2 regions of the Streptomyces sp. NPDC002577 genome follow, and region 1 is predicted to be linked to the other one. Evidence: predicted binding sites of a transcription regulator. Region 1 holds the regulator's gene; the other holds the start of a gene.

Region 1 (15,983 bases):
AGCTCACCTGTTCGCGCTCCGAGATCGTCCTGGTGCCGCTTCCCACGGACGATCCCAAGCGGCGCCGTCCGGACATCGCCCTGGCCGGCAGCGAGCTGGGCTGGCAGCCGCGGAGCTCGGTGGAGGAGGGGCTGCTGCGGACCATCGAGTGGTTCGCGGCGGGCACGGAACGTACGGGTGCGCTTGTCGAGGTGCCGGGGCCCGCGTCTCCTCAGTCGGGACTGGCGGTGCTGTAGCAGATCATGGGCAGAGCCGAGAAGTACGAGTCCCCCACGGGGGAGCAGCACAGCCCCGAACGGCTTGAGACGCACCGCCAGGAGCGGCACCGGGCGCAGCGGCGGAAGAAGAGACCGAGCCGGCGCCGTCGGTGGTTCACCTTCGGCGCCGCCGGAGCGGCTCTGCTGATTGTCACCACGGCCGTCGTGGGGCTCGTGTCCTACGAGAAGTTCGACGGCAACATCCGTACCGACGGCGCCGCCAGCGCGGAACTCGCCCAGCACGGCGCGGAGCGGCCGAAGCCTGCTCCCGGCGATGCGGAGAACATCCTGCTGCTGGGATCGGACTACCGGCAGGAACTCGGCAGCGCCCGCTCGGACACCGCGATGCTGCTGCATCTGTCGGGCGACCGCAGCCGCCTCGAGATCGTGAGTGTGCCGCGTGATCTCTATGCGAACCTCCCCGTCTGCCGTACGGCGGACGGGGAGCCCAGCCGGGCCCAGCGCGCCCAGTTCAACTGGGCCTACGCGTTCGGGGGTGCGGCCTGCACGATTCGGACCTTCGAACGACTCACGGGCGTCCGTGTCGACCATCATCTGGTGCTGGACTTCGGCGGTTTCAGGAAGATCATCAGCGCCGTCGGTGGCGTCCAGGTCGATCTGCCGAAAGCGGAGCGCGACCCGAACGTGGGGCTCGATCTGCCGGCCGGACGGCAGGTGATCACGGGCGAGGAGGCGCTCGCGTACGTCCGTGCCCGGCAGTACGTCGGGGACGGGAGCGACCTCAACAGGATTCACCGGCAACAGGGGTTCCTGACCAGCCTCGGCGAAAAGCTGCGCAGCAGTGGTGTGTTGACCAACCCTTCGAGGCTGTACCCGATTCTGGACGCTGCGACCTCGTCGATCACCGCGGACGCAGGGCTCGATTCGCTCGGTGAGTTGTACGCAGTGATCAAGCGTGTCAGGGAGGTACCGGAAAGCCATGTCCGATTTGTCACGGTTCCGCACCGCACCGCGCCGGACGACGCCAATCGTCTGGTGCTCGAACAGCCGCAGGCGGCAAGGCTGTTCGCGGCTCTGCGGGAGGACCGTCCGGTAGCGCCGTAAGCCTGACGTGCCGTCGTTCGGGTGACTCCCGGGTTTGAAGTACCGCAGTGCCTATCCTCTGCGGTGCACATCGGGAGCAAACCGGTCCACTCAGACGATCCGGCCTACCCAGACCATTTTCTACAGCCCTGTGAGGGGTGCACGTTGGATTTCCGCGGATTTCTCAAGGTTCTCGCCAGACGCTGGCCGACCGTCGTGGTCTGTCTGCTGCTCGGCATCGGTGCGGGTCAGGCCGCCACCCAGCTGATCAGACCCGTCTACGAGGCCCGTACTCAGCTCTTCGTCGCCACCAGGACCGGCGTCGACACCGCTGAACTCAACCAGGGCCAGAGCTTCTCGCAGGCTCGCGTCCAGTCGTACGCGGCGATCGTCGCCACCCGCCAGGTGACCGAACCAGTGCTGCGTGAACTGGGGTTGCGGACCACGCCGGAGATGCTGGCCTCCAAGATCTCGGCGGAGGTCCCGCTCAACACCGTGCTCATCAACATCACGGTCCGGGACACGTCCCCGTCGCGTGCGGCGCGGATCGCCAACGCCGTCGCGGAGCGCTTCAGTGCCGTCGTCGAGCGGCTCGAGACGCCGAAGCGGGTGACGGAGCCCGCGCCGAGGGCCAGCGGACCGGCGGGCGACGGCGTTGCCGCCCCCGCCGCCGTCCCGCCCGCCGAGGCCATCTCGCCCGTCTCGCTCGGCGTCACCCAGCCCGCCGGCGCCCCGACCGTCCCCGTCTCGCCGAGGCCGCTGCTCAATCTGGTCGCAGGCATCCTCGGCGGTCTGCTGCTCGGCGCCGGATTCGTCGCCCTGCGCGAGACGCTCGACACCACCCTCAAGTCCAGCGAGGCGCTGAGCGAGCTCACCTCGCTGCCGGTGCTCGGATCCATTCCGTTCGACAAGGACGCCTCGAGGCAGCCGCTCGCCACGGGCGCCGCCAAGCACACCACGCGTGCCGAGGCGTTCCGCAAGCTCCGTACCAATCTGCAGTTCGCGCAGGTCGACGACCGGCCGCGAGTGATCGTCGTGACCAGCCCGGTGCCCGGCGAGGGCAAGACCAACACCGCTGCGAATCTGGCCCTTTCACTCGCTGAGGCGGGCATCAAGACCTGTCTGGTCGACGCCGACCTGCGCCGTCCGTGCATGGCGCGCACCTTCGGTCTGGTGCAGAACGCCGGACTGACCACCGTGCTCATCGGCCAGGCCAACATCGAGGACGTGATCCAGCAGGCCGGGAACAGCCTTTCGGTGCTCACGAGTGGCGCGGTGCCGCCCAACCCGACCGAGTTGCTCTCCTCGGACCGGATGGGCGAGGTGCTGCGCGAACTCGCGGCCCGCTACGAGGCCGTGATCGTCGACACCGCGCCCCTGCTGCCGGTCGCCGACACCATCGGCCTGGCGCCGCTCGCCCAGGGTGCGCTCCTCGTCGTACGCGCATCGAAGACAAGCCGAGACCAGATCCGTACGGCCGCGGCCTCGCTGAGCCAGGTGGGCGTACGCACCCTCGGTTCCGTTTTCAGCATGGCGCCGCTGTCCAAGGGCAAGGGCTATGGCTACGGCTACGGGTCCTACGGCGAGCTGCCCTCGCCGCGCCCGGGCAAGCGCAAGGAGGGCGCCGAGCCCGCCCTGACACACCTCGCGGGCGACAAATGACCCGGGTGCTCTTCGTCTGCACCGGCAATGTGCACCGCTCGGTACTCGCCGAGCGGTTGCTGGGGGCCAGGCTCGGGCCGGGCTCCCCCGTGCTGCCGGAGAGCGCCGGCACAGAGGCGCGGCACCGCGGCGGCATGGACGCGGCCACCCGGCGCGTTCTGGAGGAGCTGGGCGGTGACGGCGCCGGGTTCGCGTCCCGCCCGCTCACCGAGGAGCTCGTCGCCGGGGCCGGGCTGGTGCTCGGCCTCGCCCACGAGCACCGGGAGGCCGCCGTGCAGATCTCGCCGCTGGCGATGCGCCGCTGCTTCACGCTCAAGGAGTTCGTACGGCTGGCCGACGGGGCCTTCGGCGACGTGGTCGCGGAGGCCGCCGCGCGTCGGGGCCTCGTCGCCGCGGTGCACGGCAGCGAGGACGATGTCGCGGACCCTGTCGGACAGCCGTACGCCGTCCTGCGCGACTGTGCGCGGGAGATCGACGCGGCGGTGTCCCGCCTCGCCTCGCTGCTGGAACCGGCTGCCGCCCTGGCGCTGTCGTAGGGGCCCCCTCCGCCGGGGGCCCGGGGGCCCGAGGCGCACGGCGGGCGTCGGCCCCGGCTGTGGACCGAGGGCCCCCGGAAGATGGACCTTGGGCCTCGGACCGGGCACCACAGGACCTGCCCCGATGGGACAAATCGGGCGTAGGGTCCACACTGGCTCCAGGTGGTGCTCGGTCTGTCGCGGCGGTGCGGCGGCGCCTCGCGAGACGCTCTGTGCTTGCTCGTAAGCGCTCGATAAAAGTTGAGTCCGGTCGACTCAGCTCTGTTGACTCGCCCACATCCTTCATGCATCCTTGAGCCTGTTCCACTCAAGTCATGCTGGAGGAATTGAAATGGCACGTGCGGTCGGCATCGACCTGGGCACGACTAACTCCGTCGTCAGCGTTCTGGAGGGCGGTGAGCCCACCGTCATCACCAACGCCGAGGGCGCCAGGACCACGCCGTCCGTCGTCGCCTTCGCCAAGAACGGTGAGGTGCTCGTCGGCGAGGTCGCCAAGCGCCAGGCGGTCACGAACGTCGACAGGACCATCCGGTCGGTCAAGCGCCACATGGGCACCGGCTGGAAGATCAACCTGGACGGCAAGGACTTCAACCCGCAGCAGATCAGCGCGTTCATCCTGCAGAAGCTGAAGCGGGACGCCGAGGCGTACCTGGGCGAGAAGGTGACCGACGCGGTCATCACCGTCCCGGCGTACTTCAACGACTCCGAGCGTCAGGCGACGAAGGAGGCCGGCGAGATCGCCGGTCTGAACGTCCTGCGTATCGTCAACGAGCCGACCGCCGCCGCCCTGGCGTACGGCCTCGACAAGGACGACCAGACGATCCTCGTCTTCGACCTCGGTGGCGGCACCTTCGACGTGTCCCTCCTCGAGATCGGTGACGGCGTCGTCGAGGTGAAGGCCACCAACGGCGACAACCACCTCGGTGGTGACGACTGGGACCAGCGCGTCGTCGACTACCTGGTCAAGCAGTTCGCGAACGGCCACGGCGTCGACCTGTCCAAGGACAAGATGGCCCTCCAGCGCCTCCGTGAGGCCGCCGAGAAGGCCAAGATCGAGCTGTCCTCGTCCACCGAGACCTCGATCAACCTGCCCTACATCACGGCGTCCGCCGAGGGCCCGCTGCACCTGGACGAGAAGCTCACGCGCGCCCAGTTCCAGCAGCTCACGGCCGACCTGCTCGAGCGCTGCAAGACGCCGTTCCACAACGTGATCAAGGACGCCGGCATCTCGATCAACGAGATCGACCACGTCGTCCTGGTCGGTGGCTCCACCCGTATGCCCGCCGTCGCCGAGCTCGTCAAGGAGCTGACCGGCGGCAAGGACGCCAACAAGGGCGTCAACCCGGACGAGGTCGTCGCCATCGGCGCCGTCCTGCAGGCCGGTGTTCTCAAGGGTGAGGTCAAGGACGTCCTGCTCCTCGACGTGACCCCGCTGTCCCTCGGTATCGAGACCAAGGGCGGCATCATGACCAAGCTCATCGACCGGAACACGACCATCCCGACCAAGCGGTCGGAGATCTTCACGACGGCCGAGGACAACCAGCCGTCCGTGCAGATCCAGGTCTACCAGGGCGAGCGCGAGATCGCGGCGTACAACAAGAAGCTCGGCATGTTCGAGCTGACCGGTCTGCCGCCGGCCCCGCGTGGCGTCCCGCAGATCGAGGTCGCGTTCGACATCGACGCCAACGGCATCATGCACGTGACCGCGAAGGACCTGGGCACGGGCAAGGAGCAGAAGATGACCGTCACCGGCGGCTCCTCGCTGCCGAAGGACGAGGTCGACCGCATGCGCCAGGAGGCCGAGCAGTACGCGGAGGAGGACCACCGCCGCCGCGAGGCCGCCGAGACCCGCAACCAGGGCGAGCAGCTCGTCTACCAGACCGAGAAGTTCCTCAAGGACAACGAGGACAAGGTCCCGGGCGAGATCAAGACCGAGGTCGAGGAGGCCGTCGCCGAGCTGAAGGAGAAGCTCAAGGGCGAGGAGACCGCCGAGATCCGCACCGCCACGGAGAAGGTCGCCGCCGTCTCGCAGAAGCTGGGCCAGGCCATGTACGCCGACGCCCAGGCCGCGCAGGCCGCGGGCGGTGCCGGTGACGCCGGTGCCGGTCAGGCCAAGGCCGCTGACGACGACGTCGTCGACGCCGAGATCGTCGACGAGGACCGCAAGGACGGTGCCGCGTGACGGAGGAGACCCCGGGCTTCGAAGAGCAGCCCGACGTCCCCTCCGGCGCCACCTCTGAAGACGCCGAGTCGAAGGCCGCCGAGTCCAAGGAGGGCGCGGCGGCCCCGGCCGGGGACGCGACGCAGACGGCCGGCCTGACGGCCGAGCTGGACCAGGTGCGCACCGCGCTCGGTGAGCGCACCGCGGACCTCCAGCGGCTGCAGGCCGAGTTCCAGAACTACCGCCGCCGGGTCGAGCGCGACCGGATCGCGGTCAAGGAGATCGCCATCGCGAACCTCCTGACCGAGCTCCTCCCCGTGCTCGACGACATCGGGCGCGCGCGGGAGCACGGCGAGCTCGTGGGCGGGTTCAAGTCGGTGGCCGAATCGCTGGAGACGGTCGCCGCCAAGATGGGCCTGCAGCAGTTCGGCAAGGAGGGCGAGCCCTTCGACCCGACGGTCCACGAGGCGCTGATGCACTCGTATGCGCCGGACGTCACGGAGACGACGTGCGTGGCGATTCTGCAGCCGGGGTACCGGTTCGGCGAGCGCACCATCCGCCCCGCGCGGGTGGCCGTGGCGGAGCCGCAGCCCGGCGCGCAGACGGTCAAGGCCGACAAGGCCGAAGCAGGCGACGGGTCTTCGGAAGCGACAGACGCGACGGGCAAGGAGAACGGTGGCCCGGACGAGGGCTGACGTCATACGAACGGTACGGATCGCCGTACGGACGAGGAAGGAGGGACGTCGGGGATGAGCACCAAGGACTTCATCGAGAAGGACTTCTACAAGGTCCTCGGCGTCCCCAAGGACGCCACCGAGGCCGAGATCAAGAAGGCGTACCGGAAGCTCGCCCGCGAGTTCCACCCGGACGCCAACAAGGGCAACGCCAAGGCCGAGGAGCGCTTCAAGGAGATCTCCGAGGCGAACGACGTCCTCGGCGACCCCAAGAAGCGCAAGGAGTACGACGACGCGCGCGCCCTCTTCGGCAACGGCGGGTTCCGCCCGGGGCCGGGAGCCGGGGGCGGAACGTTCAACTTCGACCTGGGCGACCTCTTCGGCGGGGGCGCCCAGGGCGGCGCGGGCGGTGCCGGCGGATTCGGCGGCGGGCTCGGTGACGTCTTCGGGGGGCTGTTCAACCGCGGTGGCGGCACGGGCACGCGTACGCAGCCGCGGCGCGGCCAGGACATCGAGTCCGAGGTCACGCTGAGCTTCACGGAGGCGGTGGACGGTGCGACCGTCCCGCTGCGGATGTCGTCGCAGCAGCCGTGCAAGGCCTGCTCGGGCACCGGCGACAAGAACGGCACGCCGCGCGTGTGCCCGACCTGCGTCGGCACCGGCCAGGTGGCGCGCGGCTCGGGCGGCGGCTTCTCGCTGACCGACCCGTGCCCCGACTGCAAGGGCCGCGGCCTGATCGCGGAGAACCCCTGCGAGGTCTGCAACGGCTCGGGCCGCGCCAAGTCGTCCCGCACCATGCAGGTCCGTATCCCGGCCGGGGTGAGCGACGGGCAGCGGATCCGCCTGCGCGGCAAGGGCGCACCCGGCGAGCGGGGCGGCCCGGCGGGCGACCTGTATGTGGTCGTGCACGTCGACGCCCACCCCGTCTTCGGCCGCAAGGGTGACAACCTCACCGTCACGGTGCCGGTCACCTTCGCGGAGGCCGCGCTCGGTGGTGAGGTGAAGGTCCCCACGCTCGGCGGCCCGCCGGTCACGCTGAAGCTGCCGCCGGGCACGCCCAACGGGCGCACGATGCGCGCCCGCGGCAAGGGCGCGGTCCGCAAGGACGGCACCCGCGGCGACCTGCTGGTCACGGTCGAGGTCGCCGTGCCGAAGGACGTGACGGGCAAGGCTCGGGACGCCCTGGAGGCGTATCGCGAGGCGACCGCGGGTGACGACCCGCGGGAGGAGCTGTTCCAGGCCGCGAAGGGAGCATGACGCATATGGACAGCCGTCGGCGGAACCCTTACGAACTGACCGAAGAGACGCCGGTGTACGTCATCTCGGTGGCGGCCCAGCTCAGCGGGCTGCACCCGCAGACTCTGCGGCAGTACGACCGTCTCGGCCTGGTCTCACCCGACCGCACCGCCGGCCGGGGCCGGCGCTACTCGGCCCGCGACATCGAGCTGCTCCGCCAGGTGCAGCAGCTGTCGCAGGACGAGGGCATCAACCTCGCCGGCATCAAGCGCATCATCGAGCTGGAGAACCAGGTCGTGGCGCTGCAGCAGCGCGTCGCGGAACTCCAGGACGCGCTGGACGGGGCGGCGGCGACGATGAGGCAGCGCGAGGCGGCGGTCCATGCGTCGTACCGCCGGGACCTGGTGCCGTACCAGGAGGTGCAGCAGACCAGCGCGCTGGTGGTGTGGCGGCCGAAGCGGCAGCAGTCCTCGGACTGACGCACGCTGACGCACACGCTTACGCGAAAGGGGCCCGGAGAAGAATCTCCGGGCCCCTTCGTCATGCCGTCGGTCGTGCCGTCGGCCGTGCAGTCAGTCGTGCCGTCAGGAGGACGGCGGTACGGCCGCGCTCACCAGGACCGGGGCGGTCGCGAGGACGGCCGCCGCGGACACGGGCAACGATCACGGGCCCGGCGCGGGCCTGAGGGGCGCTCCGCTCAGAGGTTCATGAGGAGTACGCCGAGGAAGACGATCGGGTACGCGGCGGCCAGCACAGTGATGGGCAGGCCGAGGAGGACGTAGGCGAGGAAGAGGAGGGCCCGTACGACGAGTCCGTGGCGGGCGGCGATCCGATCCGGGTCGTACGGGTCGTACGTCACCTCGATGCGTTCCGGGTCGGTGGCGACCACCTTGCCGCCGCCGCTGTACGTCCGCTGGGTGCCTGCCGCGTCGGTGAACGCGTAGACCTTGGTGACCGTGGTCTCGCCGTCGGTTCCGGTCCCGTAGCTCTTCTCCTTGAAAGTGGCCACGACCGTGATGCCCCGGCGGCGCAACAGCCACCAGTCCACCGTGGTCCGGTACACGAACACGGCGATCGCAAGCCCGACGAGGAACGGCGTGAAGAAGACGGCCCAGAACAGCGTGAGTTCCGATTCGCCGGTTGCGGCGGCAAGCCCGAGGCCCAGGACGAACAGGCCGCCCATCGCCCAGAGCATCGGGTATTCGCGAACTGTTCGCCAGCGGTCCCTGCCTTCGGCCGCCGCAGGACGGGGCACGGCGGTCACCAAGGTGGCACCGTCCACGCGTCGTTGCTCGGCGTCCCGGACGGGCAGCGCCGCCGTGACCGCCGCCGCGAAGGCTTGGGCGGCCTCGGCACTGGGTGAGCCGAGCGTGTAGACGACGGGATCGGTGCTCGCGGATGCGGACGTCAGGACGATCTCGATGACCCGCGGCTTCGGTCCTCCGGTCGTGCCGTCTCCCGGGTCCTGACCGTTACGTCCTCGCGTACGGACCGTCTCTATGGCGGCCAGCGGAATACGGATCCGAGACCGCCCCCATGCCCGCTCCAGCAGCACCTCGTCCCGCCCGAAGCGCGCCGTGGCCCGGCGTCCCCTCAACACCAGTTCGGTCATGAGACGACCGTACGGGAGGCGCCCGGGTGCTTGTCACAAGTCATGCGATCGACGGGTCCGATTCCTCGACCACCGTCCAGGACAGGCCCTCCGGGAGGGACTGGCTGGACGCTGCGATTCCGCGTATCGCGCCGGTCACGAGCGCGGCCGCGGAGAGCGCGCACAGCAGCCAGCTCAGTGCGGCCGGCAGGTCGTCGGGGCCGACGTACAGGACCGGGGCGGCGAGCAGTGCCGCGAGCAGTGCGCCGCCCAGGATCGGGAGGTGAACAGGTGCCTGGAACTTGGCGGTTCGGGGCAGGCGGCGGGCTGTTGTCGCGTCGCCGGGGGCCGCGCGGTGGGTGCCCTTCAGGTACGGGCGGGCCTCGTCCGGGTCGGTGAGGCCCATGAGGACCTCGCCGTTGTCGGCGACGAAGGCCGCGGGGAGTTCCTCCTCGATCAGCTTCCATCGCTCGGGCCAGCACAGCCGGCCCTCCTGGCCGCCGAGGCGCAGGGCGGCACGGCCTACCTCGTCCGACGGAGCGGCCAGCCTGATCTCGCGCTCGCCGGCCCGCAGGACGAGCCAGTGGAACTGCGTGACGTTCAGCTCGCCCGGCTTGTCGCCGCGCTTCGAGTAGCGCAGACGGACCGGCTCGCCCACCCGTACCCGGACGGCGTGGACCTCGCCGCGGCCGGCGTCCTCGGTCAGGACGCGCAGCTTGCGTCGCTGGTCCGCCTGGCTCACCTGGCGGCGGGCGAAGCCGAGGGCCTTCACGGTCACGATGAAGACGAGGATGATCACCAACCCGCTGAGGAAGCCGCCCCTGGTGCCTGCGGCCAGCCGGGTGAGCACGAGCGGGGTGAGGGCGACGAGGACGGCAGCCGTCGCCCGGCCGGTGTCGCGGGCCGGGAGCGGCAGCTTGCGCGGCAAAGGTGGCGGTGTCGCGGAATCCGTCGCCACGGCCTGCGACACCGGCCCGAGCAGAGGCGCCGTACGGCAGGCGAGCGCCCACCCTCCGACGGCGACCGCCGCCCCGCCCAGCGCCCAGAGGATGTCCCAGCGCGGCGCCGGGGCGTCGTAGCGGGCGAAGACCAGGACCAGGGCCACGGCCGCGCAGGCGAGAGCGGCGCAGGCCAGGGCGCGGGTGACGAGGGTGGAGCGTCGCATGTACGTCCTTCACCGGGGCGGTGGAGCCGGGGTGGGGGAGGCACCGTCTCACGGGGGCGGGTGGCGGGATGCGCGCGGACCGGCGGCTCTCGCGGTCGAGCATGGGGGAGGGGGGACGAGAGGGTGGGCTGGTGACCGCGGCGCGGGTGTCAGTTTCCCCGTGATCGGCATGGGAGTAAAGGGCCCGACGAGTGGATGGGGAGGGCGAGTTGGCGGCTCGCCCCCCGCCCCGACAGGGTGACCAGGACACCCCACCCTCCACCCCCGTTCACGCCACCCGCGTGAACTCCACCAACACCTCCGGCGGCCCGCCGGCCACCCCCCGGTACACCCCCTTGTGCGGTGTCACGTCGTCGTAGTCGCGGCCCCGGCCCACGATCACGTGGGACTCGTTCGCCTGGGTGCGGTTCGTCGGGTCGTAGCCGGTCCAGTCGCCCGCCCAGTACTCGATCCAGGCGTGGCTCTGGCCCGCGACCGGGCGGTGGAGCTCCGCGTCGCGTTCCGGGTGGAGGTAGCCGGAGACGTAGCGGGTCGGCAGGCGGAGGGCGCGCAGCAGGCCCGCCGTGAGGTGGGCGATGTCCTGGCAGACCCCGGCGCCCTGCTCCCAGGCCTCGGTGGCGACGGTGTGGACGCCCGTCGCGCCGGGGACGTACGCGACCCGGTCGGCCACGAGGTTCGAGACGGCGACCGCCGTCTCGTGCGGGTCCAGGCCGTCGGCCGCGGCACGGGCCAGGTCGGCCAGCTGCTCGGTCACGGCGGTACGCGTGGTGGGCACGGCGTACTCCAACAGGCGTGAGTTCGCGGCCTGGTCGGCCACCTCCGCCCAGGTGGGCGGAGTGGTGAGGGGCGCCGGAGGCGAGGTCTCCACCAGGCTCAGCGCCGTGATCGTCAGGTCCTCGTGCGGCTCCATCAGGTCGAAGCCGGTGACCTGGGTGCCCCAGTAGTCCCAGTACGCCCAGGTGGCGGTGGCAGGGCTGATGGTCACACGCGCGTCCAGGGTGGTCTGGCCCGGCAGGGTCAGCGGGGTCATCCGGACCTCGTTGTGCGAGGAGACCGCCGCCTGCGCGTACGAAACGCGGGTCTCGTGCCTGATCCGGAGCCTGCTCGTCCGCTGTGCCGTCGCGCTCGTCGTGTCCACGGTCGTCGTCCTTCCCGTCATCCCGCTCACGCTCCTTCCTGGGCCCACTCGACCGGGCCCTGATACGGGAAGAACCTCTCCGCCACGGCCTCCGCCGAGTTCATGCAGGCCTGCTGCAGATCGCGCAGCAGGTGCGGGAGCCCGTCCTCCAGCGCGGCCGATTCCAGGTACTCGAGGCGCGTCCGCATCCGGCCTATCGGGCGGCGCGCGGGGTCCTGGCGGGGGCGGCCGAGCGCGGCCAGGCACTCCTCCGCGGTCGTCAGCGCGTGCAGCGCCGAGCGCGGGAAATCCCGGTCCAGGAGGAGAAATTCGGCCACCCGCGGGGTGTCGCCGAAACCGCTGTACACGCGCGCGTACGCCTCGTCCGCGCCGCTCGCGCTCAGCAGCGTCGGCCAGTCGGGGGCATGGGCGGCGTCCAGTACGCGTACCGACAGCAGGCGGACCGTCATGTCGACGCGCTCCAGGCTCCGGCCGAGGACCACGAACCGCCAGCTGTCGTCCCGGCTCATCGTCGAGTCGGCGAGGCCGAAGAAGAGCGCGGCCCGGCGGCGTACCAGCTCCAGATAGGCGTACGGGCCGGTGCGGCGAGCCGCCGTGCGCTGGTCGGCGAGCGCGTGCCAGGTGGAGTTGAGGCACTCCCACATCTCGGAGGAGACGGCCTCGCGGGCGCTGCGGGCGTTGAGCCGGGCCGCACCGAGCGCGCCCTCGATGGAGCAGGTGGTGCGGGCGTCGAAGGCCAGCTGGTCGAGCACCTGCTGCATGTCGACGGCCTCCGCGCCCGCATCCACGCCGAGGATCGCGTACAGCGAGCGGCACGCGGTGTCCTCGTCGCGCCACGGGTCCTCGAGGAGGCGGTGCAGATACGCGTCGAGGATGCGGGCGGTCGCGTCGGCGCGCTCGACATAGCGGCCGGTCCAGGTGAGGGCTTCGGCGATACGGGAGAGGATCACGTCGTTCACGGCGGTACCTCCTGCGGTGGAGGGCTGTCCGGGAGTCTGTCCGGAGAGCTGTCCTGCCAGTCCTGCCTGTCCTACGGGGATGGTCCTCACTGCTGCTGCGCCCCTTCCTGTACGCCCTGGAAGCCGGTGCCGTCGGGCCCCAGCTGGCGCGGTGCGACGGGCGGCGGGGTGCCGGCCGGTTCATCCGTGGCGGCGGACGCGGGGCCGCCGTCCGTGAGGACCCAGGTGTCCTTCGAGCCGCCGCCCTGGCTGGAGTTGACGATGAGGTTGCCCTCCTGGAGCGCCACCCTGGTGAGGCCGCCGGGCAGCACCCACACCTCGTCGCCGTCGTTCACGGCGAACGGGCGGAGATCTATGTGGCGCGGCGCCATGCCGTCGCCCGCCAGCGTGGGCGAGGTCGACAGGGCGACGGGACGCTGGGCGATCCACCCGCGCGGATCGGCCGCGACCGCCTTGCCGACCTCGTCCAGCGTGGCCTTGTCGGCGTGCGGTCCGATGACGATGCCCTGGCCGCCGGCGCCGTCGACGGGCTTGATGACCAGCTGGTCGAGCTGGTCGAGCACGGCCTCCAACTGTCCCGGCTCGTCGGGACGGTACGACTCGACATTCGGCAGAATCGGTTCCTCGGAGAGGTAGTACCGGATCAGATCCGGCACGTACGTGTAGAGCAGCTTGTCGTCCGCGATGCCGTTGCCCACCGCGTTCGCGAGCGTGACCGTGCCGGCCTGCGCGGCGCTGAGAATGCCCGGGCAGCCGATCACGGAGTCCGGCCGGAAGTGCAGCGGATCGAGGAAGTGGTCGTCGAGCCGCCGGTATACGACATGGACCGGCATCTCGCCGCGCGTGGTACGCATCCACACCCGGTTGTTGCGGCAGACGAGATCGTGCCCCTCGACCAGCTGCACGCCCATCAGCCGGGCCAGCAAGGCGTGTTCGAAGTAGGCGGCGTTGTTCGGCCCGGGGGTCAGCACGACCACCCGCGGGTCGGCGATCCCGCCGGGCGCGGCGGCCCGCAGCGCGGCCAGCAGCCGCTGTGCGTAGCCGTCGACCGGCAGCACATGCTGCTCGGCGAAGAGCGACGGGAAGATCCGGGTCATCGCACGCCGGTTCTCGATCACATACGAAACCCCGGACGGCACCCGCACGTTGTCCTCGAGCACCCGGAAGTCGCCCTGCTCGTCCCGTACGAGGTCGATCCCGGCGACGTGGATGCGCACCCCGCCCGGCGGCTCGACCGGCCCCGCCGATCTGTGGAAGTGGGGCGAGTTGAGCAGCAGCCGCCACGGCACCACACCGTCGTCGAAGGCCCGGCACGGTCCGTAGGCGTCGGCGAGATACGCCTCCAGCGCCTTCACGCGCTGGGCCACGCCGCGCGAGATCAGGTCCCACTCGAGTGCGTCGAGTATGCGCGGCACGAGGTCCAGCGGCCAGGGCCGCTCCTCGCCGGCGAAGGCGTAGGTCACACCCCGGTCCGTGAACGACCTCGCCATCTGGTCGGCCCGGAACCGCAGTTCGGCCGGATCCATCGGCTGCAGCGCCGCCAGCACCGGCTCATAGGCGGTCCTGACTTCACCCGGACGCTCGAACATCTCGTCCCATGCATCGGCCAACGCGTACGCGTCAAATATGTCCGCCATGGCGCGACGTTAGATGCCATACGTAACATCCCGGTCACCGGGCGATTTCCGGCAGCTCACGGGGGTGCGGGCCGGTTGGACCGCTTTCGCTCAGTGCTCGTCGCTCGAGGTTGCCCTCAGGTGCCGCAGCAGGGCGGCCAGCCCGGCGGGGGTGGTGCGGAGGATGACGTCCGGGGTGTCGCTTTCGCGGAGGCGGATGGTTCGGTCGGGGGTGGCGGTGACGTAGACGCAGTTGCCCTCCGGGCCGCCGCTGAACGATGACTTCTGCCAGTTCAGTTCCGGCATCTTGGCCTCCCTAGAGGGTGTAGAGAAGGTGCTGGATGAGGGCCAGCGAGTCCTTCACTGAGTGCGCTTCGGGGGCCAACGATACGTCGATGGGGGCGAGGGCGTTCTCGGCGAGTCGGTCGAACAATGAGGCGTACTGATGAAGCTGGGCTTGCTCGGTCAAGTAGAGGGAACCCAGAGGCTGTTCGACGATTACCGTGCCCAGCCGCGGTGCGCTGGGGCTGATGTGTACGAAGGGTCCACTGAGGGCCCCGTACGCCTGGGCTCGGAACGGGTAGACCTGGATGGTCACATTCGGCAGGCGGGCCAGTTCGATGAGTCGCAGCAGTTGCTCGCGCACCACCTTGGTGTCGCCGAAGCGCATGTGCAGGGCCGCTTCATGGATGACGGCGTGCACGGTGGGCGGGTTCTCGCGGGTGAGGATGTGCTGCCTCTCCATACGGAACGTCAGGGCTTCCTCGATGTTCTCGAAGCCGAGCTTGGGGCTGGTGAAGATTGCCCGCGCGTAGTCGGCCGTTTGGAAGAGGCCAGGGATGAACAGCGGCTCGTGGGTTCGTAGAGATTGGGCGCCTGCCTCCAGTTCGGCCAAGTTGAGCGCGCCAGGCCCCATGTGCTTCTTGTAGGGGCTCCACCATCCCTTGCCGGTTGCCTCGGACAAGGCCACCAGTGCTTCGATATAGGGCTCGTCTGCGCAACTGTAAGCCCGACACAGGTCCAGAAGTCGCTCCGTAAGGATCGACGTCCTGCCGAGCTCGATGTGGCTGAGCTGTCCGCGGCTCATGTCGATCCGCTCGGCGGCCTCAACTGCGCTCAAACCCGCATCTTCGCGCAGTTGTTTGAGCTCGAATCCGAGTCGTCGTTGCCGCTCGCTGATGGTGGTGCGCAATCCCACGGTCTCTCCCTGCTGGCTCGTCCAAAGTCTGCCTCGTTCAAGGGGGTTGGTCCACCGGAAGAGGGGAGTTGGTTGCGCATACGAACCCTAAATGGCTACCGTGGGTGCGGTACCGATAACGCTACGGAATCGCTCGACTCCCCCTGCCCATAAGCCGACAGAGCACCCACCCCTCCCACCAGGAGCGCGCGGGCAACGCCATCGCTCGGCACGGGACGACCTTCCTCACTCCTATCGATGGGAGCCGTCACCCATGCAACCAGCGCGCAGCGCATCACACCGCCCCACCCAACTCGCCTACGAGTACAGCCTCTTCGCGCCGGGCGACGCCACCGCCCCGAAACTGTGCCGCGACTTCGTGCGCGGCGTCCTGCTCGCCCTCGGCAGAGAGCCACTCGCCGACGCGGCGACGCTCTGCACCTCGGAACTCGTCACGAACGTCCATCTGCACACCAAGGGCTCCGCGATGCTGCGGGTCTGGCTCACCCCGGCGCGCCTTCGGGTCAGCGTCTTCGACGAGAGCCCGGACCCGCCGGTGATTGCGACCCCGCCGCCGGAGCCGTTGCCTGCTGGGGTCGCGGACTCGCGCTCGTCGCCGAGGTCGCGGACGCGTGGGGCGTCGCGGCGGACCGGGCGGGGCGGTACGCGAAAGGAGTGTGGTTCGAGCTGAACGAGATGTGTACTGGACGGCTTCGCGGAGGGTGGTCGGCGTGATCGATTACCTCCTGAAGCACCCAATGGCGTGG
Region 2 (15,983 bases), on a different contig from region 1:
AGCTCTCCGAGCTCACCCTGCACAACGGCACGATCTACCGCTGGAACCGCCCCGTCTACGCCGTAGCGCACGACAAGCCGCATCTACGGGTGGAGAACCGCGTGCTCCCCGCGGGCCCGACGGTCGCCGACACCCTCTCCAACGGCGCCTTCTACTACGGGCTCACCCGGGCCCTGGTGGAGGAGGACCGGCCGGTCTGGTCACGGATGTCGTTCTCGGCTGCGGAGGAGAACTTCCACACGGCGGCGCGGCACGGCATCGACGCACGGCTGTACTGGCCCGGAATGGGGGAGGTCCCGGCGCCCGAACTCGTTCTGAGGCGCCTGTTGCCGCTCGCGCACCGGGGTCTTGAGCTCTCGGGAATGGACGCGGCGTGGCGGGAGCCGCTGCTCGGCATCATCGAGCAACGGTGCGTCACCGGGCGTAACGGCGCTGTGTGGCAGCGGGAGATGTACCACCGGATCGACGACTCGTTCCACGTCGGCCACCACGAAGCGCTGCGGCGGATGACGCAGCAGTACATGGACTACATGCATCTCAACGCACCCGTCCACACCTGGCCGGTCGACTGAGGCCGGCCGCGCCCGCGGCCGAACCGCCAGGGCGGAAGGCGCTCGGCCGTCACGGATCCTTGGTCACGGGCGGAAGGTAGGCGCCCTCCAGCGTGCGGTCCCACCAGGCGCGGGTCTTCCGCAGGGCGCGCCGGCCGGTGAAGCGGTAGCTGTAGAGCTGGGCGCGGATGTAGGTGGGAGGAGCGGTGGGGAAGGGATTGCCGCGCAGGAGTTTGAGGGTGACGGAGTCGTTGTCGAGCAGCCGCCCGATGAACGGCGCGAACCACGACAGGGCGTAGAGGGGTGAGAGCGCGGCGAACCACATCTGCCAGTCGAGACGCAGGTGGTACGGGGCCACCTGTGGCGGGAGTCCGCGCACGTCCACGGGCTTGCCCTTGAAGCGGTACTCCTTCCACACGGTGCCGTCGGTGATCTCGGGCTCGTCCGTGCCCTCGATCACGACCTCGTAGCGGACCCGGCTGACGCTGCCGAAGGCGCCGTAGGTGTTGACCAGGTGGAGCGGGTTGAAGGAGAAGTTCATCATCTGGCGGCGTGAGAGCAGGTTGCGGACCGGCCAGTAGCTGAGCACGGCCACCAGTGCGCTGACGGCGAGCACCACGCCCTCGTACCACGCCGGTGTGGCGGGAAAGGCGGGAGGAGCGGGCAACGGTAGGACTTTCGCGGCGTATCCTCCCTCGATCGCGGGCAGCGCGAGCACGATGGTCAGCCAGTTCAGCCAGGCGAAGTTGCCGGACGCGACGAGCCACAGCTGCGTGAGGACGATGACCCCGGCCGCCACACCGGCGACGGGCTGCGGCGTGAGCAGCGCGACGGGAGCCCCGAGCTGCGCGACGTGGTTCGCCGCGACCTCCACCCGGTGCACCGGCCGGGGCAGGCGGTGGAAGAACCAGCTGAGCGGGCCGGGCATCGGCTGGGTCTCGTGGTGGTAGTAGAGGCAGGTCAGATCGCGCCAGCACCGGTCGCCGCGGATCTTGATCAGCCCGGCACCGAACTCCAGCCGGAACAGCAGCCAGCGGAGCAGCCACAGCACCAGGACCGGCGGCGCCGTGCGCTCGTTGCCCAGGAAGATCGCCAGGAAACCGGCCTCGAGCAGCAGCGACTCCCACATGTACGCGTACCAGGTCTGCCCGACATTGACGATGGACAGGTACATGACCCAGAGGGCGGCCCACATCAGCAGGGACGCCCACAGGGGGACGAGGTCGCCCGCCCCCGCGGCCAGTGCGGCGGACAGCGCCACGCCCGTCCACGCGACCAGCGCGAAGAAGCGGTCCGAGTAGTGGACGTAGAAGATGCTGGGCGACTGCCGGAAGGGGACGGCCGCCACGAACCGCGGGACGGGAAGCAGCCCGCGCTCACCGATGAGCGCCCGGAACTGGTTGACCGTGCTGAGGAACCCGACGAAGTACAAGGCGGCCAGGCCGCGCTGAAAGCCGAGCCGGCCCAGCCAGTAGTCCACGTCCGTGAACCATTCCACGGCACTCCTCCTGGAGCGGCCCCGCGGCCCGCCACCGCCCGCCGAAGCGCGACGGTTACATGGCCATGTCGCCGCTCGGGTACCCGTGCGGCGTCCGTACACGCTCCGTCGGCGGCAGGCCGGGACGGCGGCCCCAGCCGTCGGAACGCCCTGTTCACCGCGGGTTCTCCAGTGCCTTGACCGCCGGTCCTCCAGCCCGCCGCACAGGTTTGCGCTAAGGATTCTTGACTTGAGGCGACTCAGGATTTACCACGGGTGTTGAAGGGTGTCTGCGTGCCGCAGGTGTGAGCGCGTGCAGGAGGGAGATCTGACATGGCACGGGCAGTCGGTATTGACCTCGGGACGACCAACTCCGTGGTGAGCGTGCTGGAGGGCGGCGAGCCCACTGTCATCACCAACACCGAGGGCGCCAGGACCACGCCGTCGGTCGTGGGCTTCGCCAAGGGCGGCGACGTGCTGGTCGGCGAGATCGCCAAGCGCCAGGCGGTCACCAACGTGGAACGTACGGCCCGGTCGGTGAAGCGCCACATGGGCGACGCGCAGTGGCGATTCCCGGAGTCCGGCGACATCGACGGCAAGAGGTACACCGCCCAGGAGATCTCGGCCCGGGTGCTGCAGAAGCTGAAGCGGGACGCGGAGGCGTACCTGGGCGAGGACGTGACGGACGCGGTCATCACCGTCCCCGCGTACTTCAACGACGCGCAGCGCACCGCCACCAAGGAGGCAGGCGAGATCGCCGGGCTGAAGGTGCTGCGGATCATCAACGAGCCGACGGCGGCCGCGCTCGCGTACGGGCTCGACAAGGAGAACGACCAGACGATCCTCGTCTTCGACCTGGGCGGCGGCACCTTCGACGTGTCGCTCCTCGAGATCGGCGAGGGAGTGGTCGAGGTCAAGGCCACCAACGGCGACACACACCTCGGAGGCGACGACTGGGACCAGCGGATCGTCGAGCACCTGGCCCAGCAGTTCAAGAACCACTACGGCGTGGACCTGTCCAAGGACAAGATGGCCGTCCAGCGGCTGCGCGAGGCCGCCGAGAAGGCGAAGATCGAGCTGTCCGCGGCGACCGAGACCACCGTCAACCTCCCGTACATCAGCGCCTCGGCCGAAGGTCCGCTGCACTTGGACGAGAAGCTCACGCGCGCCCAGTTCCAGCAGCTGACCGCCGATCTCCTGGAGCGCTGCAAGACCCCGTTCCGCAACGCGGTCGAGGACGCCGGGATCAAGGTCTCGGACATCAACCACGTGATCCTGGTGGGCGGTTCGACGCGGATGCCGGCGGTGACGGACCTGGTGCGCGAGCTGACCGGCAAGGATCCGCACAAGGGCGTCAACCCGGACGAGGTCGTGGCCGTCGGTGCCGCGCTGCAGGCCGGTGTGCTCAAGGGCGAGGTCAAGGACGTCCTGCTGCTCGACGTCACCCCGCTGTCGCTCGGTATCGAGACCAAGGGCGGCATCATGACCAGGCTCATCGAGCGGAACACGACCATCCCGACCAAGCGGTCGGAGATCTTCACGACGGCCGAGGACAACCAGCCGTCCGTGCAGATCCAGGTCTTCCAGGGCGAACGGGACATCGCGGCGTACAACAAGAAGCTCGGCATGTTCGAGCTGACCGGCCTGCCGCCCGCGCCCCGGGGCGTTCCGCAGATCGAGGTCGCCTTCGACATCGACGCCAACGGGATCATGCACGTGTCGGCCAAGGATCTGGGTACCGGCAGGGAACAGAAGATGACCGTCACCGGTGGCTCCGCGCTGCCGAAGGACGACATCGACCGCATGGTCCGGGAGGCCGAGCAGCACGCCGAGGACGACCGCCGCAGGCGGGAGGCCGCCGAGACGCGCAACCAGGCCGAACAGCTCGTCTATCAGACCGAGCGGCTGATCAAGGACAACCCGGGCAAGATCCCGGACGACGTGAAGGCCGAGACTGAGGCTGCGCTGGCCGAGCTGAAGGACAGGCTCAAGGGAGCGTCCGCCGAAGGCGACGACACAGCCGCCATCCGCACGGCCACGGAGAAGGCGGCGGCCGCCGCTCAGAAGATCGGCAGCGCCATGTACGCGCAGGCGCAGGCGGCCCAGGCTCAGGCGTCCGAGGCTCACGGCGGACCGGCCGGCACCGGAGCGACGGGCGCGGAAGAAGACGTCGTCGACGCCGAGATCGTCGATGACGAGCAGCATCCGAAGGGAGGCACGGGATGAACCGACCGCACGAGCACCAGCGCAAGGACCGGCCGGTGCTCATCCGGGACGAGCGGCGCATCGATCCGGTCACCACCCTTCGGCCGCGGTACGGGGGCGCAGGCGGCGATTCCGTCGAACTGGCGCCCCCCGCAGGCCGCTCCGGCCTCAAGGACGGCCCCGCCGCCCCAGGCCGGAGACTGCCCGCGGCCGACCGGCGCGGCGCCCCTGCGCCGGCGCAGCCGAGCGGGCGGACGGAGCAGACGGAGGGGACGGAGCGGACCGAGACCGAGGCGCTGCGCGCGCAGCTGAAGGAACGCACCGCGGACCTGCAGCGGCTGAAGGCCGAGTACGACAACTATCGCAAGCGGGTGCAACGCGACCGGCTGGCGGTCCGCGAGATCGCCGTGGCCAACGTGCTCGCGGGGCTCCTGCCCGTACTCGACGCGGTTCAGCAGGCCGACGAGGCCGGCGAAGTGAAGGGTGGCTTCCGGCGGGTCATCGATGCCCTCGAGCACCAACTGGCTTCCCTCGGCCTGGAGTCGTACGGCCGTGAAGGGGAGGCGTTCGACCCCGCCCTGCACGAGGCCGTCTCCTACGACCACTCGGACCGGGTCGACCGGTCCACCTGCGCAGCCGTCCACCGTTCCGGCTATCGCGTCGGCGGTCACCTGCTGCGTCCCGCCCAGGTCACCGTGGCCGAACCACCGACGGGACCGCCGGCAGAGGCCCCGGACATGTGAGGCATCGCACCAACTGATCTGCTGTCGCGCGGTGTTCGCCCCACCGCCTGGGGGACAGGCCGCTCACGGCACCGCGCGCAGCGCGATCTGACGCCTGCACAGGTTCGGCGAAGTCGCCCATGACTCATGGGGACTGGCGGGCATCACCGCCGGCGTGCGGCTGTGCCGGAGTCGACCCGTGCCGGTCACCGTCCTCCGGCGTCGGGAACGCGTTGAACAGCACGGTGATGTGCCGGCTGCCCGGCGGAGCCTGATCCGGTTCGCGGTGCCAGCGAGTGAGAAACGCGATGTACTCCTCGGTGAACCGGGCCAGTTCCCCGGCCGTCAGCGTGGTGCCGCCCAGTGAGTGGAGGGCCGCGGCGCCGAACTCACCGAAGGATTCGGGAGTGCTCAGGAATGCGGCCAGGTCGTGCTCCGCGCGTTCCCAGCACCGGTGCCCGATCTCCTGGGCCGTCGTTTCCGCCTCCTCGCTCCCTGCATGGCGGGGGAGCCGCACGTCTTCCGGCACGGCACGCCAGTACTTGCGGCGGCCGGTCGACCGGGTGGTGTCCTCCTGGATGAAGCCGAACCTGGCGAGCTGGCGCAGGTGATAGCTGGTGGCGCCGCGGTCCGCGCCGAACTCGGCCGCCAGGTCGGCGGAGGTGGCTGGGCCGTGGCGCTGCAGCCGGGCGAGCATTCGCTGCCGGAGGGGATGGGCGAGCCCTCTGAGCGCCCTGGCGTCCGAGACTTCGGGCTGCTGAGTCTCGTGCATGACGAGAAGGTATCAATGCAAAGAAGTCTTCTCAAAGAGCTACATAAGAGGGCGAATCCGACGCGGGATCGCGCATAGCGCAACGCCCTTCTTTGGGTGATTTCTGTAGTAGTTGACGTTTTGCCGGTTATCTGCCTAGCGTGATGACACGAGGTGATTCGTAGGGCTTGATGGGAAGGCCGCACGGGGCCTCGGAGGCCGGTCGGCACCGTGACCGCGAGCCGCGGTCCGGTCGGAGGGTGCGTCGCGGAAGTACGGCCTGCCGCACTACATCGGTGAGCCGCGAGGGTCCGGCGTCGAGCCACACGTCCACAGCCGTGGCTCAGGGCTTTTTGTTGCCTGCGCGCGCTGGGCGGGGCGTCGGATCAGGGCCGTGAGCGTTTCCCAAGCGTCAGGTCCCCGTGGAGGGCCGGATGCGGGCTGGACCTGGATGTTCCGGGATCAGCAACAATCCATTTCCCCCTGAGAGGCAAGCATCATGAGTGCAATCCTGTCCAGGTTCGGGCGCCTGGCTGCCGCGCTGTTCGCCGCGGCTGTGCTGGCGTTCACCGGCGCCGGCGTCGCCAGCGCCGCTGACTCGGGTTCGCATCACGATTCGGGTTACTCAGACCACGACAACGGCCGCAACCACGACAACGGACGCGGCTACTGGAGCGACTACAACAACGGCTATGGGCGTGGCCATGATGGCGGCGGCTACGGCGGTCACGACGGTGGCGGCTATGGCGGTCACAACGGTGGCGGCCATGGCGGCGGTCACGGTGACGGCGGCCATGGCGGCGGTGGTCACGGCGGTGGCGGTCACGGCGGTGGCGGTCACGGCGGTGGCGGTCACGGTGGCGGTGGTGGTCACGGCGGTGGCGGCGGTCACGGCGGTGGCGGCGGCCGCTAAAGGCACCGCGACGGGTCCCGGCTCTCCTGAGCCGGGGCCCGTCACGCTTGCCTGGAACTCAGGCAAGCGACAGGAACAGCTTCTCCAGCCGGGCGCGCATCTGCTCAGTGGTCTCGCCGTTCTTCGCGCCGTTCTCCACGTCGGTCAGGCACTGCTGCAGACCCGTGGCGATGATCGCGAAGCCCGCCCGGTCGAGGGCTCGCGAGGCCGCGGCGAGCTGCGTGATGACGTCCTCGCAGTCGCGTCCCTCCTCGATCATCCGGATGACACCGGAGATCTGGCCCTGAGCCCGGCGCAGCCGGTTCAGTACGGCCTTCAGCTCCCCGCCCTCGAACTGCAACTCCACAACGACTCCCTCGCCTATACCCTCAGGGGTATGGTATCCCGTTCTCCAGGGTCACCTCCGAAGGAACCGGGACAGATCGCCTGACGATCAAGGATGGCATCCGCCGCTCTCGCCGCGGCCGCCGGGCCCCGAGCCGTCGAGTCGACGTGGGACACCTTCGGGGAATTCGTGTGCCGGAACCTGGACGGCCCACATCCGGACATCTGACACCGCCCGCCGATCGCTGGTCAGCGCACGCCGGTCGCTCCGGGGTGCGGCCCGCGCCTGTAGGCCTGCAGCATCATGGGTCTCGAAACGTTTCGAGTGCGAGCAAAAGCCTTAGATGGGGACGGATAAGGGTGAAGTCCTCCCGTCGACGGCCGAAACTCTCCACCTGTAGCGCGCATGAGGCGCCCCCGTCCCGTATGCAGAGAGATGTTTCGGTGACTCTCCGTCAATTATTTCGGTGAATTGCCGTAACTCTCCGCTGGAGTGAGGCCCGAAGGTGCTGACATCGGGTTCCACCCACTCTCCCATGAAGGTGTGTTTAAGCTGGTCATGGCCGTGCGCGGTGGGGCACGGTTGTCGTGTTCCGGTATCGAAATATTTCTGAAACTTGACGTTGACGTTGCAGAAAGTGGCTGCCACACTCGCCACCGTTCGTTCCACCTCTCGCCGCGCGGCCCCCGCGTCACGGGTGCGTCCTGCCCTCGTGCGGCTCCTCGCGTGGCGCCCTTCCGTAACGGCCCGGACGGTCTCCTCCGTCCATCTGGAACTCGAAAAGAAGAGGTTGACGTGATCACATCAATTCACGGCGGACCCGTGGGTCCACCACCGCGGTCGCGGGCCCGCAAGGCGGTCGCCTTAGGCGTGGCGGGTCTCCTCGCCACGGCCGGCGTCGTCACGCTGGCGGGCAGTGCCGGCGCCGCGAGCACGCTCGGCGCCGCCGCGGCCGAGAAGGGCCGGTACTTCGGCACCGCTGTCGCCGCGAGTCACCTGGGCGAATCGCAGTACGTCTCCACGCTGGACACCGAGTTCAACTCCGTCACGCCGGAGAACGAGATGAAGTGGGACGCCGTGGAGCCCACGCAGAACTCGTTCACCTACACCTCGGCCGACCAGATCGTCAGCCATGCGCAGAGCAAGGGCATGAAGGTGCGCGGCCACACCCTGGTCTGGCACTCCCAGTTGCCGGGCTGGGTGAGCAACCTCGGCGCCACCGACCTGCGTTCGGCGATGAACAACCACATCACCAAGGTGATGCAGCACTACTCGGGCAAGATCCACTCCTGGGACGTGGTCAACGAGGCGTTCCAGGACGGCACCAGCGGTGCCCGGCGCAGCTCGCCGTTCCAGGACAAGCTCGGTGACGGCTACATCGAGGAAGCATTCCGCACCGCCCGAGCCGCCGACGCCGGCGCCAAGCTCTGCTACAACGACTACAACACCGACGGCGTCAACGCGAAGAGCACCGCCGTCTACAACATGGTCAAGGACTTCAAGGCGCGCGGTGTGCCGATCGACTGCGTCGGCTTCCAGTCGCACTTCAACAGCGCCTCACCGGTCCCGTCCGACTACCAGGCGAACCTGCAGCGCTTCGCGGACCTCGGTCTCGACGTGCAGATCACCGAGCTGGACATCGAGGGGTCCGGAGCATCCCAGGCCACCAGCTACAGCAACGTGGTGAAGGCGTGTCTGGCCGTCTCGCGCTGCACCGGCATCACCGTGTGGGGCATCACCGACAAGTACTCCTGGCGCAGCAGCGGCACGCCCCTGCTCTTCGACAGCAACTACACCAAGAAGGCGGCCTACACCTCCGTCCTCGCCGCACTCGGCGGTGCCGGCTCCGGCGGTGGCGGCAGTGGCGCCATCTGCACTGCGACCTACAGCAAGGCCGAAGAGTGGAGCGACCGCTTCAACGGCAAGGTGACGATCACCGCGGGCAGCTCCGCGATCACCAGCTGGACCGTGACCGTCACCGTGACCTCGCCGCAGAAGATCTCTGCGACCTGGAACGGCAGCCCCACCTGGGACACCAGCGGCAACGTGATGACGATGAAGCCGAACGGCAACGGCAGCCTGGCAGCCGGTGCCTCGACGAGCTTCGGGTTCACCGTCATGACGAACGGCAACACGTCGGCGCCGATCATCGGTGCGTGCACAGCCTCCTGAGGCACGACACCCGATGAACAGCCGTTGAACGCACATCAGCCGATGAACGCGCGGCGCGGTGATCACCGATCACCGCGCCGCTTCGTCGTCGCTCGCGCCCGAAGTCAGCCCCGCCGATCCGGGGGGCCGGTGGCCGCCCGCGTGACTCAGGGGCGCGGGGGAGGGGCTGTGCTCTTCCTGACGACCAGGCTGGTTGCCAGCTCCAGGCGCGTGATGGTGGGGTCGCCGGCCCTGAGCCGCAGCAGCATCTGCGCCGCCTCCTCGGCCATCTTCTGCAGCGGCTGGTGCACGGTGGTCAGCGCCGGGCTCGTCCACTGGGCGAGCGGGACGTCGTCGTAACCGACGACCGACAGATCGTGCGGAATGCGCAGTCCGTTGACGCGCGCCGCTTCCAGTACGCCGAGGGCCTGAAGGTCGCTGCCCGCGAAGATAGCGGTGGGCCGGTCCGGGCGCTGCAGCAGTTCCATCGCCCGCGAGTAGCCGCCCTCGACGTGGAAGTCACCGAAGCGGACGAGGTCCTGGTCGATCTCCAGTCCGGCCATGCTCATGGCGGAGCGGAAGCCGTCGAGCCTGGCCAGCGAGCACATCATGTCCTCGGGACCGGTGATGATCCCGATGCGGCGGTGACCGTTCTCGATCAGATGCCGGGTCGCGGCGAGTCCGCCGGACCAGTTGGCCGAGCCCACAGAGGGCACGTCCGGTTCCGGGTCGCCGGCCGGGTCGATGATGACGAACGGTATGGCGCGGGACCGCAGTTGCTGCTTGAACTCCAGCGGCAGGGACGAGAACACGAGGATCACGCCGAGCGGGCGGCGTCGCAGCACCTTCTCGATCCAGTCGGGAGTCGGGGCGTGCCGCGTGCCGCTCTCGGTCAGCACCACACTCGCGTCGTTCGCCACGGCGACGTTCTCCACGCCCCGGATCAGTTCCATGGCCCAGATGCTGTCCAGCTCGTGGAAGACGATCTCGATGAGCGGGGCCTCGCCCGCGGATTTCGGGGTCCGCCGGTAGCCATGGGTCTCCAGCAGCCGCTCGACCTTGACCCGGGTCGGCGGCGAAACGTCCTGGCGGCCGTTGAGGACCTTCGAAACTGTCGAAATTGAGACGCCCGCCTTTTCGGCAACCTGGGCGAGGGTGACGCGCCCCGTCTCGTCGTCATCGCGCATGAGCGGCAGCATACGACAGGCCTGTAACGCTTCGGTAACCCACCGCTGGAGGGTTGACCCACTTTGAGGCGGCGCCTAGCGTCACTCCGCGCACAACATATTTCGGTGTTGGGCACGATAATTTTCGGAGGGGCTTCGATGAAGAAGCGGGCATGGCTCCCACGCGCGGTTGCCGCTGGCGCAGCACTCGCCATGGGACTCACGCTGTCGGCGTGCGGCGACTCGGACGACTCGTCGAGTGGCGGGGGCAACGACAAGATCCACGTCCTGGTCTACGGTGACTCCGCCAACAAGGTGGAGAAGAAGATCGTCGCGGAGTTCAACAAGACCTCGAAGGTCAAGGCGGTCCTGGACACCATCCCCGGTGCGGACTACCAGCAGAAGCTGCAGACGATCATCAACACGGACCAGGCGCCCGACGTCTTCTTCAACTGGGGCGGCGGCAGCATCAAGCCCTTCGTGAAGGCCGGCCTGCTTCTGCCGCTGGACGACTTCATCGCCAAGGACCCCGGCCTGAAGTCCAACTTCCTGCCGTCGGTGTTCAACGCCGCTGTGGTCGACGGCAAGTCCTACGGCGTGCCGATGCGCGGCACCCAGCCGGTGCTGCTCTTCAACAACCAGAAGGTCCTCAAGGAGGCGGGTGTCGAGGCGCCCAAGACCTGGGACGACCTGCTGGCGGCGGTCAAGAAGCTGAAGGCCAAGGGTGTCACCCCCATCGCCCTCGGCGGCGGTGACCAGTGGCCGACCCTGATGTGGTACGAGTACCTCTACGACCGCGTCGCCGGGCCCGGCCTCTTCGAGAAGGCGCTGAACGGCGACAAGGATGCCTGGAACAGCGCCGACAGCAAGAAGGCGCTGTCGATGCTGAAGGAGCTGGTCGACGCCGGCGCGTTCGGCAAGAACTACGACTCGGTCAAGTACACCAACGGCGGCTCCGTGGCGCTGCTGGCGAGCGGCAAGGCCGCCTTCGAGCTGATGGGTTCCTGGGAGTACTCCCAGCAGCAGACGGACCACCCCGAGTTCGCCAAGAGCGACCTGGGCTACACCGCCTTCCCCACCGTCGACGGTGGCAAGGGCGACTCGAACAACGTCGTCGGCAACACCAACAACTTCTACTCGGTGCTGAAGAAGACGAAGCACCCGGAAGCGGTCGCCGAGTTCCTGAAGCTCATGTACTCGGATGAGTTCGTCAAGGCGCAGCTGTCCATCGGCAACCTGACCACGACCACCAACACCGAGAAGTTCCTGGACAGCTCCTCCGCCAGCCCGGAGTACTCGAAGTTCCAGCTCGACCTGGTCAAGAAGGCCCCGTCCTTCCAGCTGTCGTGGGACCAGGCCTACCCGCAGACCGCGTCCACGCCGATGCACCAGGCCGTCCAGCAGTACCTCAATGGACAGCTCGACGCGGACGGCTTCATCAAGGCCATGCAGGCCCTGCCCACGTCGTGAGCCGGACAACCGAGATGACCACCATCACCACCGAGAAAACCTCGAACAGGCGGAGGCCCGCGCGTCGGGCCGCCGCCCAGGTGGGCCGCCCAGGATTTGCCTGGGCGGCCCCCGCCACCGTGTTCTTCGTCCTGTTCGCCATCGTGCCGCTGGTCCTGGTCGCGGTGCTGTCCTTCGTGAGCTGGGACGGACTGGGATCGCCGAAGTTCGTCGGGGCCGACAACTGGTCCAAGCTGCTGGACGACCCCGTCCTGGTCAAGAGCCTCTGGCTGAGCGTGCTGCTCACCGTGCTCGGCGTGCTGATCCAGACGCCGCTGAGCATCCTGCTCGGCGTCTGGGCGGCCGGACACCAGCGCAACCGCGCCGTCCTGTCGGCGATCTACTTCATCCCGCTGCTGCTGTCAGCGACGGCGGTGTCGGTCCTCTGGCGCTCCCTGCTCGACCCGAACTTCGGCGTGCCCGCCCGGGCCAAGTGGCTGTTCGGGGACGGCAATCTGTTCGGCGAGCAGGCCAGCGCCCTCGGGGTGCTGGTCTTCGTGGGCGCCTGGCAGTACGTGCCGTTGCACAGCCTGATCTACCAGGGTGCGGCGCGGGCGATTCCGAAGGTGCTCTACCAGGCGGCGGAGCTCGACGGCGCGGGCAGGTTCCGGCAGTTCTTCCACATCACGCTGCCGCAGCTGCGTAACACCATGATCACTTCGGGGATCATGATGGTGGTCGGCGGCCTCACGACCTTCGACACCGTCCTGATCCTCACCCAGGGCGGCCCCGGCACCGACACGACCATCAGCGCCTTCTACATGTACCAAAAGGCGTTCAAGAGCTTCGACTACGGCGTCGGCTCCGCCATCGCCCTCGTCCTCGTGGTCGCCGCGACCATCATCTCCCTGATCATGGTGCGGCTCTCGGGGTACGACAAGATGCGCAGCTCAATGGAGGGCCTGTGATGAAGCGCCGCCCCAACTACCTCGCCGGCCTCGGATCGGTGATGTGGCTCTGCCTGGTGGCCCTGCCGCTGTACGTCATGCTGGCCGCCACCCTGAGGAGCCGCAGCGACTACAGCGCAGGCGGTCCGCTGAGCTTTCCCAAGCACTTCACGCTGGACAACTACGCCAACGTGTTCTCCAGCGGCTTCGGTGAGTACTTCCTCAACACGGTGATCGTCACCATGTGCGTGGTCGCCATCGTGCTGCTGCTGGTGCCGCCGCTGTCGTACGCCATCGTCAGGAGCCGCGGCCGGATCACCACGGGGGTCTTCCGGCTGTTCCTGCTCGGCCTCGCCATCCCCGCGCAGGCCGTGATCGTGCCGATGTTCTACGTCATCAGCAAGGCCGGTCTGTACGACAACCTCATCGGCGTCATCCTGCCCACCGCCGCCTTCTCGCTGCCGATGTGCGCCCTCATCCTCACCGGCGTGATGCGCGACATCACCCAGGACCTGTATGAGGCCATGGCCATGGACGGCGCCCCGATCTGGCGGGTCTTCTTCCAGCTGGTGCTGCCGCTGTCCAAGGGCGGGGTCGCGACGATCGTGGTCTTCTCGGCGCTCCAGGCGTGGAACGGATTCCTGTTCCCCCTGGTGCTGACCCAGTCCGACTCGACCAAGGTGATCACCTTGGGTCTGTACAACTTCCAGACCCAGTACGGCATGGACATCCCCGGGCTGCTGGCCGCCGTGGTCGTGTCCATGCTTCCCGTTCTGCTCGTCTACCTGTTCGCCCGGCGCACCCTGGTCCAGGGGCTCATGGGCGTCGGAGGAAAGTGATCGACAACGTGTCCGTAGAGACAGATTCCGCGACTCCCCTGTGGAGCGACCCCTCCCTCGACGCCGAGACCCGTGCCGATGCGCTCATCGCCGAGATGACCCTTCCGGAGAAGATCGCGCAGCTGTACAGCGTCTGGGTCGGAGCATCCGACGAGGGCGGGGAAGTCGCGCCGCACCAGCACGACATGGAGGAGCCGGTCGACCTCGACGCCCTGCTGCCGTCCGGACTCGGCCAGCTGACCAGGCCGTTCGGCACGGCTCCGGTCGATCCCGCGCTGGGGGCGCTGTCCCTGCTGCGGAGCCAGCGCCGGATCGCCGAGGCGAATCGCTTCGGCATCCCGGCCCTGGCGCATGAGGAGTGTCTCGCGGGCTTCGCCACCTGGGGCGCCACCGCCTATCCCGTACCGCTGTCGTGGGGTGCCACCTTCAACCCGGCACTCGTCCGGCGCATGGCCGAGGCCATCGGACGGGACATGCGCTCCGTGGGCGTGCACCAGGGGCTCGCCCCCGTCCTCGACATCGTGCGCGACGCGCGGTGGGGCCGTGTCGAGGAGACGATCGGCGAGGACCCCTACCTGGTGGGCACGGTCGCCACCGCCTACATCCAGGGCCTTGAGTCCGCCGGAATCGTCGCCACGCTCAAGCACTTCGTCGGCTACTCGGCCTCCCGTGCAGGACGCAACCTTGCGCCGGTGAGCATGGGCTCGCGGGAGCGTGCCGACGTGATGCTCCCGCCGTTCGAGATGGCAGTGCGGGAAAGCGGCGTCCGGTCGGTCATGGCGTCGTACACCGACACCGACGGTGTGCCGACCCATGCCGACGAACAGCTGCTCACCGGGCTGCTGCGGGACACCTGGGGCTTCACCGGCACGGTCGTGGCCGACTACTTCGGCATCGCCTTCCTCAAGACCCTGCACGGCGTGGCCGGCACCTGGGGCGAAGCGGCCGGCGCCGCCCTCGCCGGGGGCGTGGACGTGGAGCTGCCCAACGTCAAGACCTTCGGACAGCCGCTGCTCGACGCTGTCACCTCGGGAGAGGTGCCGGAGAAGCTGGTGGACCGCGCCCTGCGGCGCGTGCTCATCCAGAAGGCGGAGCTGGGTCTGCTCGACGCCGACTGGAACCCGGTGCCCGAGGTGCTGGCCGACGCCGACCTGACGGACCCGGAGGCCCTGCGCGGATCGGTGGACCTGGACACGGCCGCCAACCGCGCCATCGCCCGGGAGATCGCGGAGCAGGCCGTCGTCCTGCTCCGCAACGACGGCACCCTCCCCCTGGCACGCCCGGCGAGAATCGCCCTCATCGGCCCCACCGCCGACACCGCCACGGCGGTCCTGGGCTGCTACTCCTTCCCCGCGCATGTCGGCGTCCACCACCCCGAGGTGCCGGTCGGCATCGAGCTTCCGACGCTTCGCCAGGCGTTGCACGCCGAGTTCCCGGACAGCGAGATCGTCTCGGCGCCCGGCGCGAGCGTCGACACCACCGACACCAGCGGTTTCGCCGAGGCGGTCCATCTGGCGGCGGGGGCGGACGTGGTCGTCCTCGCCCTGGGTGACCGGGCCGGGCTGTTCGGCCGCGGCACCAGCGGCGAGGGCTGCGACTCGGAGTCCCTGGTGCTGCCCGGTGTGCAGCAGCAGCTGCTCGATGCGCTCCTCGACACCGGTACGCCGGTGGTCGTGACGCTGCTGGCCGGACGGCCCTACGCGCTGGGCCGCGCCGTGGAGGAGTCCGCGGCCGTCGTCCAGTCCTTCTTCCCCGGCGAGGAGGGCACCGCGGCCATCGCCGGAGTCCTCAGCGGACGGGTCACCCCGGCCGGACGGCTCCCCGTCAGCGTCCCACGTCGGCCCGGCGTCCATCCGTCCACCTACCTGGCCGCCCCCCTCGGCCAGCGCAGCGACGTGTCCAGCACAGACCCGACACCGGCCTACGGGTTCGGGCACGGCCTGACGTACACCACCTTCGAGTGGTCCGACCTCAGCGTGGACGACACGCAGGCCGCGACGGACGGCGAGGTGGAGCTGGCCCTCACGGTGCGCAACACCGGGGACCGCGAGGGCACCGAGGTCGTGCAGCTCTATCTGCACGACCCCGCCGCCTCGGTCGTGCAGCCGGTCCAGCGTCTGATCGGGTACGTGCGGGTGCCGCTCGCCGCCGGAGAGGCGAGCCGCGTCCACGTCACCGTGCCGGCCGACCTCGCGTCCTTCACCGGCCGTGGCGGGCGGCGGATCGTCGAGCCCGGTGAGCTGGAGCTGCGGCTCAGCGCCTCCAGCACCGAGGCGCGGCTGACGGCGACGGTGACGCTCACCGGGCCGGTACGGCAGGTGGACCACACCCGTCGGCTGCACGCGACGTTCAGCGTCGCACCGCACGCCGGCGACTGAACCGGTCGCCCCGCTGGCCGTCGGCGCAGCGCCGACGGCCAGCGGGACGCACCGTTGCGCCCAGGTTCTGGGTTGCGGGTACGAGACACAGACCACCGTGCGTCGTGGG

What was found. The regulator HspR, encoded in region 1, represses chaperone genes until heat shock. The targets are predictions, from matches to a motif close to TTGAGNNNNNNNNNCTCAA.
Region 2: a site for HspR is predicted at 2,274-2,292, ahead of dnaK (molecular chaperone DnaK). Genes of this name have one in related genera too.

Annotation. Positions count from the first base shown of each region.
Region 1 is NZ_JBSFWK010000009.1:3,531-19,513, forward strand. It holds gene ACWD4J_RS14915 (UDP-glucuronic acid decarboxylase family protein) at 1-236, shown strand, start outside; gene ACWD4J_RS14920 (LCP family protein) at 243-1,322, shown strand; gene ACWD4J_RS14925 (polysaccharide biosynthesis tyrosine autokinase) at 1,467-2,963, shown strand; gene ACWD4J_RS14930 (arsenate reductase/protein-tyrosine-phosphatase family protein) at 2,960-3,499, shown strand; gene dnaK (molecular chaperone DnaK) at 3,831-5,681, shown strand; gene grpE (nucleotide exchange factor GrpE) at 5,678-6,355, shown strand; gene dnaJ (molecular chaperone DnaJ) at 6,410-7,591, shown strand; gene ACWD4J_RS14950 (heat shock protein transcriptional repressor HspR) at 7,597-8,049, shown strand; gene ACWD4J_RS14955 (hypothetical protein) at 8,268-9,182, opposite strand; gene ACWD4J_RS14960 (hypothetical protein) at 9,223-10,326, opposite strand; gene ACWD4J_RS14965 (transglutaminase family protein) at 10,595-11,485, opposite strand; gene ACWD4J_RS14970 (alpha-E domain-containing protein) at 11,491-12,423, opposite strand; gene ACWD4J_RS14975 (circularly permuted type 2 ATP-grasp protein) at 12,510-14,060, opposite strand; gene ACWD4J_RS14980 (DUF397 domain-containing protein) at 14,151-14,345, opposite strand; gene ACWD4J_RS14985 (helix-turn-helix domain-containing protein) at 14,356-15,237, opposite strand; gene ACWD4J_RS14990 (ATP-binding protein) at 15,491-15,907, shown strand.
Region 2 is NZ_JBSFWK010000037.1:68,717-84,699, forward strand. It holds gene ACWD4J_RS32925 (glutamate--cysteine ligase) at 1-572, shown strand, start outside; gene ACWD4J_RS32930 (lipase maturation factor family protein) at 622-2,049, opposite strand; gene dnaK (molecular chaperone DnaK) at 2,362-4,254, shown strand; gene grpE (nucleotide exchange factor GrpE) at 4,251-4,976, shown strand; gene ACWD4J_RS32945 (ArsR/SmtB family transcription factor) at 5,101-5,727, opposite strand; gene ACWD4J_RS32950 (hypothetical protein) at 6,332-6,685, opposite strand; gene ACWD4J_RS32955 (metal-sensitive transcriptional regulator) at 6,678-6,965, opposite strand; gene ACWD4J_RS32960 (endo-1,4-beta-xylanase) at 7,767-9,116, shown strand; gene ACWD4J_RS32965 (LacI family DNA-binding transcriptional regulator) at 9,263-10,294, opposite strand; gene ACWD4J_RS32970 (ABC transporter substrate-binding protein) at 10,421-11,731, shown strand; gene ACWD4J_RS32975 (carbohydrate ABC transporter permease) at 11,746-12,678, shown strand; gene ACWD4J_RS32980 (carbohydrate ABC transporter permease) at 12,678-13,496, shown strand; gene ACWD4J_RS32985 (beta-xylosidase/alpha-l-arabinosidase) at 13,505-15,874, shown strand.